Regions from separate parts of the Luteitalea sp. genome, predicted to be linked through region 2. Evidence: riboswitches for the same ligand, from Rfam matches in the RefSeq annotation. Region 2 holds a riboswitch; the other holds the start of a gene.

Region 1 (6,185 bases), on a different contig from region 2:
GCCCGGCGTAGGCGTGCAGGCGGGTGACGAAGGGCGCCGCGTGGTTGTCGCTGCGGCCGTAGCGGTAGGTGCCCTCGATGCGCAGGATCGCGTGCAGCGGACCCGACCCGCGTTCGAGGAAGGTCTGCGTGATGGTCGCGCGCGAGGCGTCCACGCCCGCCTCGTCGAGCAGGTCCACGAACGATCCCCGCGCCTCAGGCCCCACGGCAATCACATCGTCGGCCTCGAACCCGTCCCCCTCGAGGTCGAGACTCGCTTCGTGCACGAAGCCGGTGCTGCCCTGACGCACCGTCAGCTGCAGCGGGCCGGCGACGATGTCGGCCTGGCCGCCGGGACGCTGGCTGTTGAGCACGAGGAGCTGTCCATCGAGCCCGGCGGGTACCCGGGCGCGACGAACGTCGGCGCCGTACTCGAGCTGGTAGTCCGCGCCGTCCGCCGCGAAGAAGAACACCCAGACCCACTTCACGCTCGGGTCCACCGGCTGCCAGGTGGTGACCTCGGTCACCTGCGACGGCACTTCGCGACCGTCCGACGCGAGCACGCGCACGTGGTCGGGCGAGGCCAGCACCCCGCGGGGGAACGGCACGCCCAGCGTGACCGGGGCGCCCGTGGCGTGGCGTTCGACCTTCAGGGCGATGCGGTCGGCCGCCGCCGCCGCGCGAGGGGTGGCAGCGACGCAAATCAGGACGAGCAGGAGGAATCGAAGACGGGACAAGGACATGAATCGTTCGGTTTTGCCGGGCCTCTGCCCGTCTCTCGAGCTGGCGCGGCAGGTGCAATGGCGGTGCGACATGGATCAGGTCGTGGATTCGCCGTTCGTGCGTCGCGTGCTCATCGTACTCGGGCTGGCGACCGGCACGATCATCCTCGTCCTGGCCGCCGTGCAGGGCCTGACCGCGCTGCTGGTCACCTTCGCCGGCGTCCTGCTGGCGGTGCTGCTGCGCAGCCTGGCGCAACTGGTGCAGCGGTGGCGCCCGCTGGGCGACTACGCCGCCCTCGCTGTCGTCTGCACCGCGCTCCTGGCGCTGGTGATCGGGGGTGGCGCGCTGCTGGCCACGCCGCTGCAGACGCAGGGCGCCGAGCTGTGGGACGCGCTCCCGCAAGGCGTGGAACGCCTCCGCGAACAGGTGGAGCGCTGGCCGCTCGGTCAACGCTTCCTCGCCCAGATCTCCGACACGGCCCCGACGACGGCGATGGCGGGATCGGCGGCCCAGCGGGCGGTGACCGTGGTGTCTGGCGGCGTCTCGCTGGTGGGGTACCTGGTGCTGCTGGCCTTCGTCGGGCTGTTCCTGGCGGCCGAACCGGGCCTGTATCGACGGGGACTCGTCCGACTGTTCCCCGTTCGCACGCGCGCCAGGATCGACGAGGTGCTGCTCGAGGTCGGCGACCGGCTGCAATCCTGGCTGCTGGGCCGGGGGATGCTGATGCTCGGCATCGCGATCGCGACCTGGATCGGGCTGCTCGTGCTGGGCATCCCGCTCGCCCTGGCCCTGGCGGTGCTCGCCGGGCTGCTGACGTTCATCCCGAACTTCGGTCCGGTGATCGCTGCGGTGCCGGCGATGCTGCTGGCCCTGCTCGAGGGGCCGACCCAGGTGCTGTACGTCGGGATCCTGTACCTCGGGCTGCAGACGGTGGAGAGCTACACGCTCGAACCGTACGTGATGCGCAAGGCCGACGACCTGGCGCCCGCCCTGGTGATCGCCTGGCAGCTGTTCCTCGGCGTCACGCTCGGGACGCTCGGGCTCATCTTCGCCACCCCGCTCCTCGTGGTCGTGACGGTGCTGGTGCAGCGCTTCTACATCGAGGACGTGCTCGGCGATCGCCTCATCACCGACGCCGACGGCGCGTCGGGTTGACGGCCGGCGCGGGCTGCTGTCACGCTCCGGCCACCATGCTTCCGCTGACCGACATCGTGCAGGCACTCATCGCGGCCGACCCGCAGGGCGGCTGGCTGCGCCGGACCTTCGAGCAGCTCGAGGAGGTGCACTGGGGTGCGCTGCGCACGCCGGGCACCGTCATCGGCGGGGCGACCGCACGCGAGGTCCCGCTCGTCGACGGCCTGATGGTGCTGCCCTGCGTCGTCGAGACCGACACGCTGCTCATCGCCCTCGAAGACGCCAGGACCTCGTCGCTCCCGACCGGCACCGCCGCCGACCCGAAGCGCCACCACGTCTCGCGCGCCATCGAAGCCCTGCGCGTGCTGGCGAAGGCCCGCGCCGAGGCCCAGGGGCTGACCACCGACCCGCTCTTCGGCGTCATCGTCGTGGGCGGCCCCGAGGTGCCCGAGCCGCACCGCACGACCATCCTCGAAGGGCTGCCGCACATCGAGCGCGAGCAGGCCGAGGATCTGTACGCGAACTACTGGGGACGCCTCAGCCCCGAGGCGCTGGCGGCACTGACGACGGCGTAGGCGTGGCCTCCTCGGCCTGACGACCGGCCGCCGCGATGGCCACGAGCAGGAAGGCGATCACGAGGAAGTAGTAGTTGAGGAACGCCTTCTTGCCGAAGGCCGCGAGCAGGAAGCAGGTCACCCCCAGCGATGCCGCGAAGCCCGCCGGGGTGCGCGGGGCGCGCCACCACGCCAGCCCCAGCCCGAGCGCCCCGGCCGACAACGACACGGCGAGCGCGCCGTGCCGGTCGAGCGGCACCCCCAGTTCCAGCAGCGCGCGTGTGAAGCTGAGCGAGTCCAGCCGGAACGGCTCGCGCACCTGCAGCAGCACCGCCGACCGCATGAAGGCGTCCACGTCGAGCAGCGCGAGCGGCAAGGTGACGACCGCCGCCACTGCCAGCGCCTTCAGCAGGAAGGCGAGCAGGGGTCGCCACGCGGCACGCGCCTGCCAGCCGTCGCCGCCGATCGGCGTGCCGATCAGCATGGGCGCGAAGGCCAGCGCGACGGCCATGTGCTGCTTGGACGCCACCAGCAATCCGAGTGGCAGCCACGCCAGCGACGGTCGCCGCAGGGCCGTCGCCACCGTCAGGGCCAGCAGGGCGATCGGAAACGGCTCCGTCCAGCCCTGTTCCAGGTGGAAGATGACGCGGGGGGCGAGGATCAGGGCGGCGGCACACAACAGAGCGAGCGAGCCCTGCATCCACACCAGCAGCGCGGCGGCGAGCGCCAGCGCGGCCACCTCGCTGTAGCGGAGGTCCCCCAGCAGCGCGTGGCCGGGCCACGCGAGCAGCAGGCTGAGGGGCGGGTATGGAAAGCCGAACAGCACGCGCTGGCCCTCGCGCATGCCCGCCGCGTAGAACGCCTCGTTGTCGCGATAGATGTTCTCGAACGTGATCGCGTACGGGCTGTCGCCGGTGGCGAGCGCGGCAAACGCCTTCTCGTGCACGGGCATCACGTCGATGTGCGGCACGGGTGACTCGCGCACGGTCCACGCCCCGATCCACAGGCCGACGACGACCAGGACCACGGCGGCGCGGCGCCAGGCGGCACGGCCGTGCGGCGGGCGCACGGTGATGGCCGTGGCACAGGCCACGCCGACGACTACCAGGAGGTCGGGGTGCGCCCAGGGCCGCGGGTCGGCCATGTAGCGGGCCAGCGGTCGGCTGAGCAGCGCGACGGCACTGACGAGGACGCCGGCGGTGAGCAGCCCTCGGGTCGTCTCGTGGTCGCGCGGCGTGTCGAGCCCCCAGGGCCAGCGTGCACCGACGAGCCCGAGGACGGCGGCGACGAGCGACAGGCCGAGCCACGGCAGCGCCGGATGGTGGTAGAAGCCGTCCGAGAGCTGGAGCGTGAGGCTCAGGCCGATGGCGGCCACCGTGAGCCAGGGACGCGAGAGGGCACGCACCCGTGGAGCGTGACCCAGGCCAGTCCTTCAGGCAAGCTGAGCCTTACGCGTCAGTTGTCGCGGCTGAGCACGACCCAGCCACGCGCCACCAGTTCGTCGTCACCGGCCAGCGTGTCGAGGGCCCAGAGGGCGGGGGCGCGGACGATCGGGGCCGGACCGGGCACGTGCAGGGCGTGCGCCAGGACGGGCGGGCGGCTCGACAGACGGCGGCTCGAGCGGGTCGGTCGAACGAGGCGATCGGGGCGGGGATCAAGACACATGACGGCTCCTCGGTACAGCACGGGGTCCGGAGCAGCCGCCATGCCGTGAGGGCATGGAACACGCGCTTGCGACAGCACCTGCTGTCGCCACATCGATGCCGTCTGGCATCGGGGCACCCTGGCGTGTTCGCCGGGGTTGCCGGGCGCGTTGCCGCGCCACTCCGGATGTACGAGAGGGATCCTGCCATGCAGAACAGGCGCAGCCAAGGGCTGCGCCTGTCATGTGTCGAGCTATGACACAGCGGGGGCGAGCGCCACTCAGCGGCGCTTGGTGCCCCTGGTCTTGCGCGCGGCCTTGCGGGCCACGGTGACCTTCTTCGCGGCGGCCTTGCGCGCGACGCGAGCCGGCGCCTTTCTGGTGGCGGCCTTCTTCGCGACCTTCTTCGGGGCGGCCTTCTTCGTCGAGCGGGCCTTCACGGCCTTGCGCGACGCCTTGGCGGCCTTGCGACCGGGCGCCTTGGTCGCGGCCTTCTTCGCGGCGGCCTTGCCGGCCTTGCGATCGACCTTGGTGGCGGCCTTGCGGGCGGCCTTCTTCGGGCCGACCTTCTTCGCGGCCTTCTTCGTGGCCTTCTTCGCCGCAGGCTTCTTCGCCGCGGCCTTCGGGGCGGCGGCAGCCTTCTTCGCGGCCTTCTTCACGGCCTTGCGGCGGGCGGGCTTGCGGGCCGCCTTCGGCGCGGGCGCGGGGGTGGCGTCGGCCACCGGGGCCACTTCGGGGGCCGGCGTGGCGCCAGCGTCGATCGTCTCGTTCACGTCGTTCATCGTGCCTCCAATGCAATGCGCCCGCACGCGCGGGCTCGTCGTTCCTTCTCCGCAGTATCGGTACTGCGTAAGGAAATCTGCAGGATTGTGGCACGAGCATACCCGCAAACTTTTCGTCGAGCATCACAATCTCGTCGATCGTGCGTGGCGACATGGCCGTTGTCGCCGCGTGATCCGCGGGTGATCAGAAGGTGACTTCCCACTGCAGGCGCGTGCGTCTGTCGGTGGCACGCACGCCCGTCGGTGTGGTGAAACGCAGGCGGGAGATGTCGGCCGCGATCTTGTGGCGATGCCCGAGCACGTACCAGTTGACGCCCACGACCCGCTCGTCGTGGTGGTTGTCGGCGAGGGCATCGTGCGGGTCGATCCAGGCCGCGCGCGCGGCCAGCTCGAGTCGCGTCGGCAAACGCGCCCACACCGTGGAGGCGAGCACGCCGCCCTGCAGGTAGGCGCCACGGAGGGTGCGGCGATCACCGGCGGCGATGCGTCGCACCTCCTTGCGATGCACCTCGGCCTGTGCCGAGACGCCGCGCCACTTCAGCGCGACATCGCCGGCGTAGTGCCGGGTGCGGAAGCGATCGGGCGACCCCGCGGGAAACAGCGGCAGCGTCGCGCCGACGCCCGACCCCTGGTAGAACGCGGAGGCGCCTTCCGTGCGGGCGACGGTCGACCCGATGGCCAGCAGGAGCTCACGCGAGGCGTCGGGATCGCCCTGCCAGGACGGCAGTTCGCGACCCGCCCACGTCCACTCGTAGCGGCCGAGCCACACCGGGAGCGCCGGGCCGCCCTTCGCGTCCACGCTGCGAAAGGCCCCGAGGAAGTAGGTGCCGCCACGGGGACGCGTGCCACCGAGGCCACCCGACACCTCCACGCCCTGCTGTCGTCCGAGGGTGAACCAGCGGTCGAGGATGGATCGATCGACGAGCAGCTGGGCGCCGGAGGACTCGATGCGCTCACGGTTGAGCGCGGCCTTCCAGCGGCCCGCTCGCAGACGCAGCCACGGGCGCGCCTCCCACGTGACGCTGAGGTCGCGAATCCGCTCCTCGACGAAGTCGGCCTGGAACTGGTAGCGCAGGCGCGGCGAGAAGACGTGCCCGTTGACCCGCAGGCGCGATCGGAACACGCGATAGTCGTCGCCGACCTTCACCCCGACCTCGTCGGCGTCGGCGGGCACCACCGCGAACGGCGTGGTGAACCGGATCTGATTGCGGACGCCGACCACGGCCGTGAAATCACCATCGGGCGTCGCGACGCGGAGGCCCTCGGCGCCATAGGTCACCTGGCCCGCGGCCTGACTCGGCCCGAGGAGTGTCGCCATCAGGCCCGCCAGCAGCAGCAGTCGTCCACGCACGCCTTTCTACGTTTACACGAA
Region 2 (6,185 bases):
GTGGTTCGCGCCGTTCGCGCTGACCATCGCCTGCTCGGTGCTGGTGTCGCTGTTCGTCTCGTTCTCGCTCGACCCGATGCTGTCGGCGTACTGGCCGGATCCGCACGTGCCGATGGAGCAGCGCAGCTTCGTGTCGCGGGCCCTCGACCGGTTCAACCGGTGGTTCGACCGGCAGGCCGACCGCTACAAGTACGTCATCAGCTGGGCGCTGCGGCACCGCTTCGCGATGGTGCTGCTGACGGTGGCCTCGTTCGTCGGCGCCCTGGCGCTGCCGGCGATGGGCCTGATCGGCGGCGCCTTCATGCCGATCATGGACAACTCCGAGTTCAGCGTCATCGTGACGACGCCGCCGGGGTCCAACATCGCCTACACCCAGCTCAAGACGCAGGAGGTGTCGGCCATCGCCCGGGCCCTGCCCGAAGTGGCCTACACCTACACGAGCATCGGTGGACAGACCGAGTCGGTGGACGAGGGATCGGTCTACGTCCGGCTGAAGCCGCGCGCCGAGCGCACGCGGCGGCAGGAGGACGTCGCCGCCGAACTGCGCGCGCGCCTGCTCAATCTCGGGGGCGTCGAGGCCTGGATCAACACGAACTTCTTCGGCAACTTCAAGCAGATCCAGCTGCAGCTCACCGGTCCCAAGGCCGACGAACTGGCGGTGCTGGCCGAGCGCGTGCGCGATGAGGTGCGGCAGGTCCCGGGCGCGGTCGACGTCGGTCTCTCCACCAAGGGCCGCAAACCCGAGATCGACATCCTGATGGACCGCGGGCTGGCCGGATCGCTCGGGGTCACCGTCGGGCAGGTCGCCCAGGCGCTGCGCCCGGCATTTGCTGGCATCGACACGGGAGACTGGATCGATCCCGAGGGCGAGACGCGCGACGTCTACGTGCGGCTGGCGCCGGAGTCGCGTCAGAACCTGAAGGACCTGTCCCAGTTGCCCATCGCGGTCCAGGGGCCGCAGGGGCCCGTGCTGATGCCGCTCGGTCAGGTGGCCAGGCTGGAGACCAACATCGGTCCGGCCCGGATCGACCACCTCAATCGTGATCGGGTCATCAAGATCGAGGCCAACACCGAGGTGCGATCGCTGAACGAAGTGCTCAACGACATCATGCCCAGGCTCGCGGCCAACGTGCCGCTGCCGGCCGGCTACGAGTTGTCGACCGGCGGGGAGTCGGCCGACCAGGCGGAGGTCTTCGGCGGCATCATCGCCGCGCTCGGCCTGGCGATCATGCTGATGTACTTCGTGCTGGTGCTGCAGTTCGGGTCGTTCCTCGACCCGCTGGCCATCATGGTGTCGCTGCCCCTGTCGCTCATCGGCGTGATGCTGGCGCTGTTGTTCACCAACACCACGCTCAATCTGATGAGCATGATCGGCGTCATCCTGCTCATGGGCATCGTGGCCAAGAACGCCATCCTGCTCATCGACTTCGCCAAGTGGTCGATGGAGCAGGGGATGGACCGCCGCGAGGCGCTGATCGAGGCCGGCCGCGTCCGACTGCGGCCGATTCTGATGACCAGCATCGCGCTGGTGGCCGGCATGATCCCGGTGGCCATCGGGCACGGCGAAGGCGCCGACTTCCGGGCGCCGCTCGGCCGCGCCGTCATCGGCGGGGTGATCACCTCGACGCTGCTGACGCTGCTGGTGATTCCGACGCTGTACGACATCATGGCCGGCCTGCGCGACTTCTCGCTGGGGCTGTTCCGCCGCGGCAACAAGGCGTCGCACGGCCACGCGAGCGAGCCGATCGACCTGCCGCAGCCGGCGGCGACGCGGGTGGGGTCGTAGGGGCTCGAGGCTCAGGGCTCAGTAGAACGGGCTCAGGGCTCGGGGCGTCGTGCCCGCGGCGGCTGGGACGTGGCTGCCCCGCGGCCGTGGCTGTTGATGCGCGCACGCGGATTCGTCACGCCGCGTTGCGCGGTCGCGTGAGGAATGGCTGACGGTTTGGGGGCTGGGCGTTCACCCACGCGCGTTGCAGCGTCTGGATGACACGCTCGGCCTTCCCCGTTGGATCGAGGCGTTGACGGCCGCGTCCACAGGTGCCGCAGCGCCAGGGTCGGGCAGTGCGCGGCGAAGACGCGCGACACGCCGTCGCGCCCGTTGTCACTCGTCACGCGCTGGCACCTCCACGCAAGGGAGCCGCGCGTGGTCATCGATGGCCACGTCCCGCGCGCGCTCCGCCAGTGGCGCTGCCGGTCCCCAGGCGCCCGGTGCCTGGCCTGCCGAAACCGGCCCAGCAGCGTGATGTCCACATGCCGCCGCTCGCCAGGTGTCGCGTTCGTCGCGCACCACCGGTGGCCGCGGGACCTGCGGCGGACGTCAGAGCCCGAATCGCGGCCGCCAGCGGCTCATCGTCGAGCGCGGGTAGTCCAGCGACGGTTGCGTCGCAACACCCGTCGTCCAACTGCGCTCCGGATGAACAGGGTGTTCAGCAGATACCTCACACGGGATCCGTCCGGTAGCACGGCGCTGACGCCAGCCCCCAAGCCCCAAGCCCCAAGCCCCAAGCCCAGAGCCTTGAGCCTTGAGCCTTGTCTTTTGAGCCCCGAGCCCCGAGCCCCGAGCCCCGAGCCCCCCGTCTCACCGCTCCCCGGTCGAGCCGAACCCGCCTCTGGAGTCCGCGCCAGCGTCGTGGGCGAGGGGCACGAACTGCACCCGGGGCACCCGGAGCACGAACGCCTGGGCGATACGGTCGCCCGCGGCGACCGTCACCGGCGCGTCGGTGTAGTTGAGCACCAGCACGCGGGCCTCGTCGGCGGGGCCGCGGTAGTCGCTGTCGAGCACACCGAGGCCATTGGCGACCAGCAGGCCGCGTTTGGGCAGGCTGCTCCTGGCGACGATCGCGAGGAAGTGCCCGTCGGGAACGGCGAACACCAGGCCCGTCGGGACGAGGGCCAGCCGCCCCGGCGCGACCGTCACGGTCTCGGCGGCGGCCAGGTCGAAGGCCGCTGCCCCAGGGGTCTGGTACTGGGGCGTCTGTGCGGTGCCGAGGTGCCGAACCCCGACCGTTATGGAATCATTCTGTAAATCCACGCTTGTGTATCTCCACATGTAATGCTATCGTCTTCCTCGACATCCGGAGCGGTCCGCACAGTGCGGGCCCGGCAACCTGGGGCGGACATCCCAAGGTGCCAGCCCGGTCGGCGCAGGCAGCCGACCGCGGCGATGCGGTTCGAGACGAACAAACAAAAGTGTCCGTGCGGGCGATCACCCCGCAACCTCCGAATGTCTTCACTTGGTTGCTCAGGAGAAGACACGTGATTTTGACCGCCTCCCCCACAGAGTCCTCATCGGTCCCGGCCCTGCGTCGGCCGTCTCTCCAGGTGGCGCTGTCGCCCGACGACCGCCGGTTCCAGCGGTTGGGTGAGAATCATCACCTCTGGCGCAATGGCCGCTTCTGGTGGATTGCCTACACGGTTATCATTGACGGCTGGCGTCAGGAGCGGATTCGCCATTCGCTCAAGACGGACGATCTGACCGAGGCGCGGGGCCGCCGGGACGAAATCCTGGCGACCGTCAGTTCCGAAGGCGTGCTGCGCCGCGTGAGCTGAGCCGCCCGGCGCCCGTCCACCCTCGTGCGCCCGAGCCCCGACGGGCCCGGAAGGGCACGAGCGTGGGCACGTGAACGGCTGGCACGGCGAAGCTCCGGCCCCAACGTACTTGCATCACCCGAAGGATTAACCCCGCATGTCCCGTTTCGTTCTCACGTCGGAGTCCGTGTCGGAGGGCCACCCGGACAAGGTGGCCGACTTCATCTCCGACTCCGCGCTCGACGCCTGTCTCTCTCAGGATCCCACCTCCAAGGTGGCGGTGGAAACGCTCGTCAAGGAAGACCTCGTGGTCCTCGCCGGCGAAGTGACGACCGGCGCGAAGGACGTCGACTACGAGAAGATCGCCCGCCAGGCGATTCGCGAGATCGGCTACGACTGGGCCGATGAGGTCTTCAACGCCGACGGCGTGCAGGTCATCCTCAAGATCACGGCGCAGTCCAAGGAAATCAACTCCAGCGTCGTCGACAAGGCGGCCGAGGAGCAGGGCGCCGGCGATCAGGGCCTGATGTTCGGCTATGCGAGCAACGAGAGCCCCGAGCTCATGCCGCTGCCGATTCTGCTGTCGCACCGCCTCACGCGCGGCCTCGCCGAGGATCGCAAGAAGGGCGGCGCCTATCGCTGGATTCGTCCCGACAGCAAGAGCCAGGTGTCGGTGCGCTACGAGGACGGCAAGCCGGTGGCCATCGAGCGCGTGGTCGTGTCGACGCAGCACGTGGCCGAGGCCAGCCAGGACGACATCAAGGCCTACGTCATAGAGGAACTCGCGCCGCGCGTGCTCGGCGACTGGACGCCCGCGAAGGACCTGTTCCTGGTCAATCCCTCGGGCAGCTTCTCGCACGGCGGCCCCTCGGCCGATGCCGGCGTCACCGGCCGCAAGATCATCGTCGATTCGTACGGCGGGGCGGCGCGGCACGGCGGCGGCGCGTTCTCGGGCAAGGACCCGTCCAAGGTGGACCGCAGCGCGGCCTACTTCGGTCGCTACGTGGCCCGCGAAGTCGTCAAGGCCGGGCTGGCCGACCGCTGTGAAGTGCAGTTCTCCTACGCCATCGGCGTCGCGCAGCCGACCTCGCTGCTCGTCGAGACGTTCGGCACGGGCGACAACAAGGCCGCCGAGGACTTCGTCCGCAAGACGTTCGACATGCGACCGGCCGGCATCATCAAGACGCTGGACCTGCTGCGCCCCATCTACCGGCAGACGACGAACTACGGCCACTTCGGCCGTCCCGGGTTGCCCTGGGAAGCGTAGGGTGAACGAAAAAGGGCCGCTCTCGAGCGGCCCTTTTTCATTGCGGAAGCGCTGACCGTTGAAGGCGCAGCCCCAGGTTGGGTAGGGCCCGCTCTCCGAGCGGGCCGTCACCACGCAGTTCATCGAAGCAGGCGCCGACGGCCGGTTCGGAGAACCGGCCCTACCCACCGACTCCCGGTTGCTACACTGACCTCGTGACCGCGATCGTCTTCGACCTGGATGGCACGCTCGTCGACTCGTTCGATGACATCAGCGCCGCGTTCTGCCGCAGCTTTCATGTGATCGGTGCCGATCCGCCCAGTGCCGAGGCGGTGCGCACGCAGATCGGCAAGCCGCTGCGCGACATGTACGCGCCCTGGGCCCCGGCCGACGCCATCGACACGCTGGTGGCCGAGTATCGCCGCGACTACGCCGAACGCTGTGCCGACCGCACCCGCCCCTACCCCGGCATCGTCGACCTTCTCGAGCGGCTGCGGGGTCGTGGCCACGCCCTGGCCGTGGCGACGACGAAGACGACATGGCTGGCGCGCACCGTGATGGAGCGGCTCGACCTGGTCGACCGTGTCGATCACGTGCAGGGGACCGACGGCTTCCCGCACAAGCCTGCGCCAGACGTCATCGCGCATGCGCTGGCCGGCGTCGGCCGTCCCGGGGCGTGGATGATCGGCGACGCCGTCACCGACATCGCGGCCGGGCGCGCGGCAGGCCTGCGGACGTGTGCGGTGACCTGGGGGGTGCACTCCGCACAGGATCTGCGTGCCGCGGGTCCTGACGCGATTGCGAGTTCGGTCAAGGACCTCCACGCCGTGTTGCTCGCCGAGTGACAGGGGGGTAGCGGCCCGCTCGGCGAGCGGGCCCTCCCAAGCGGTCCCCCGGTTCCCGACTCCCGGTTCCCGGTTCCCGGTTCCCGGTTCCCGGTTCCCGACTCCCGCTATAGTCGTCCTGTGCCGTTCGACTCACTCCTCCGGGAGATCCTCACCAGCCGCGTCTACGATGTCGCGCGCGAGACCCCGCTCGATGGCGCTCCGCGTCTGTCGGCCCGACTCGGCGTGCCGGTGCTGCTCAAGCGCGAAGACCTGCAGCCGGTGTTCAGTTTCAAGATTCGCGGCGCCTACAACCGCATGGCGCGCCTGACGGCGGACGAGCGGGCCAGGGGCGTCATCGCCGCCAGTGCCGGCAACCACGCGCAGGGCGTGGCGATGTCGGCCCAGCACCTCGCCATGCGCGCCCGCATCGTCATGCCGCGGACGACGCCGGACATCAAGGTCGATGCGGTCCGCAATCGCGGCGCCGAAGTGGTGCTGGCCGGCGATACCTACGCCGACGCGTATGCGTTCGCCTCCGAGGAGGCGTCGCGGACGGGAGAGACGTTCATCCACCCGTTCGACGA

The links. A riboswitch is a leader RNA that binds a small molecule or an ion and turns the genes downstream of it on or off. The one in region 2 is predicted to bind S-adenosylmethionine.
Region 1: it holds a riboswitch for S-adenosylmethionine, as region 2 does, so the genes downstream of both, Q0C41_RS07540 (hypothetical protein) here and Q0C41_RS20135 (hypothetical protein) in region 2, are expected to answer to the same signal.

The regions. Positions count from the first base shown of each region.
Region 1 is NZ_JALHPM010000025.1:31,681-37,865, reverse strand. It holds gene Q0C41_RS07560 (hypothetical protein) at 1-715, opposite strand, end outside; gene Q0C41_RS07555 (AI-2E family transporter) at 720-1,856, shown strand; gene Q0C41_RS07550 (hypothetical protein) at 1,892-2,410, shown strand; gene Q0C41_RS07545 (hypothetical protein) at 2,373-3,794, opposite strand; gene Q0C41_RS07540 (hypothetical protein) at 3,845-4,054, opposite strand; SAM-I-IV-variant riboswitch at 4,107-4,228, opposite strand; gene Q0C41_RS07535 (hypothetical protein) at 4,313-4,813, opposite strand; gene Q0C41_RS07530 (porin) at 4,998-6,164, opposite strand.
Region 2 is NZ_JALHPM010000115.1:2,684-8,868, forward strand. It holds gene Q0C41_RS20125 (efflux RND transporter permease subunit) at 1-1,786, shown strand, start outside; gene dut (dUTP diphosphatase) at 2,579-3,031, opposite strand; SAM-I-IV-variant riboswitch at 3,066-3,197, shown strand; gene Q0C41_RS20135 (hypothetical protein) at 3,256-3,549, shown strand; gene metK (methionine adenosyltransferase) at 3,686-4,795, shown strand; gene Q0C41_RS20145 (HAD-IA family hydrolase) at 4,990-5,619, shown strand; gene ilvA (threonine ammonia-lyase, biosynthetic) at 5,740-6,185, shown strand, end outside.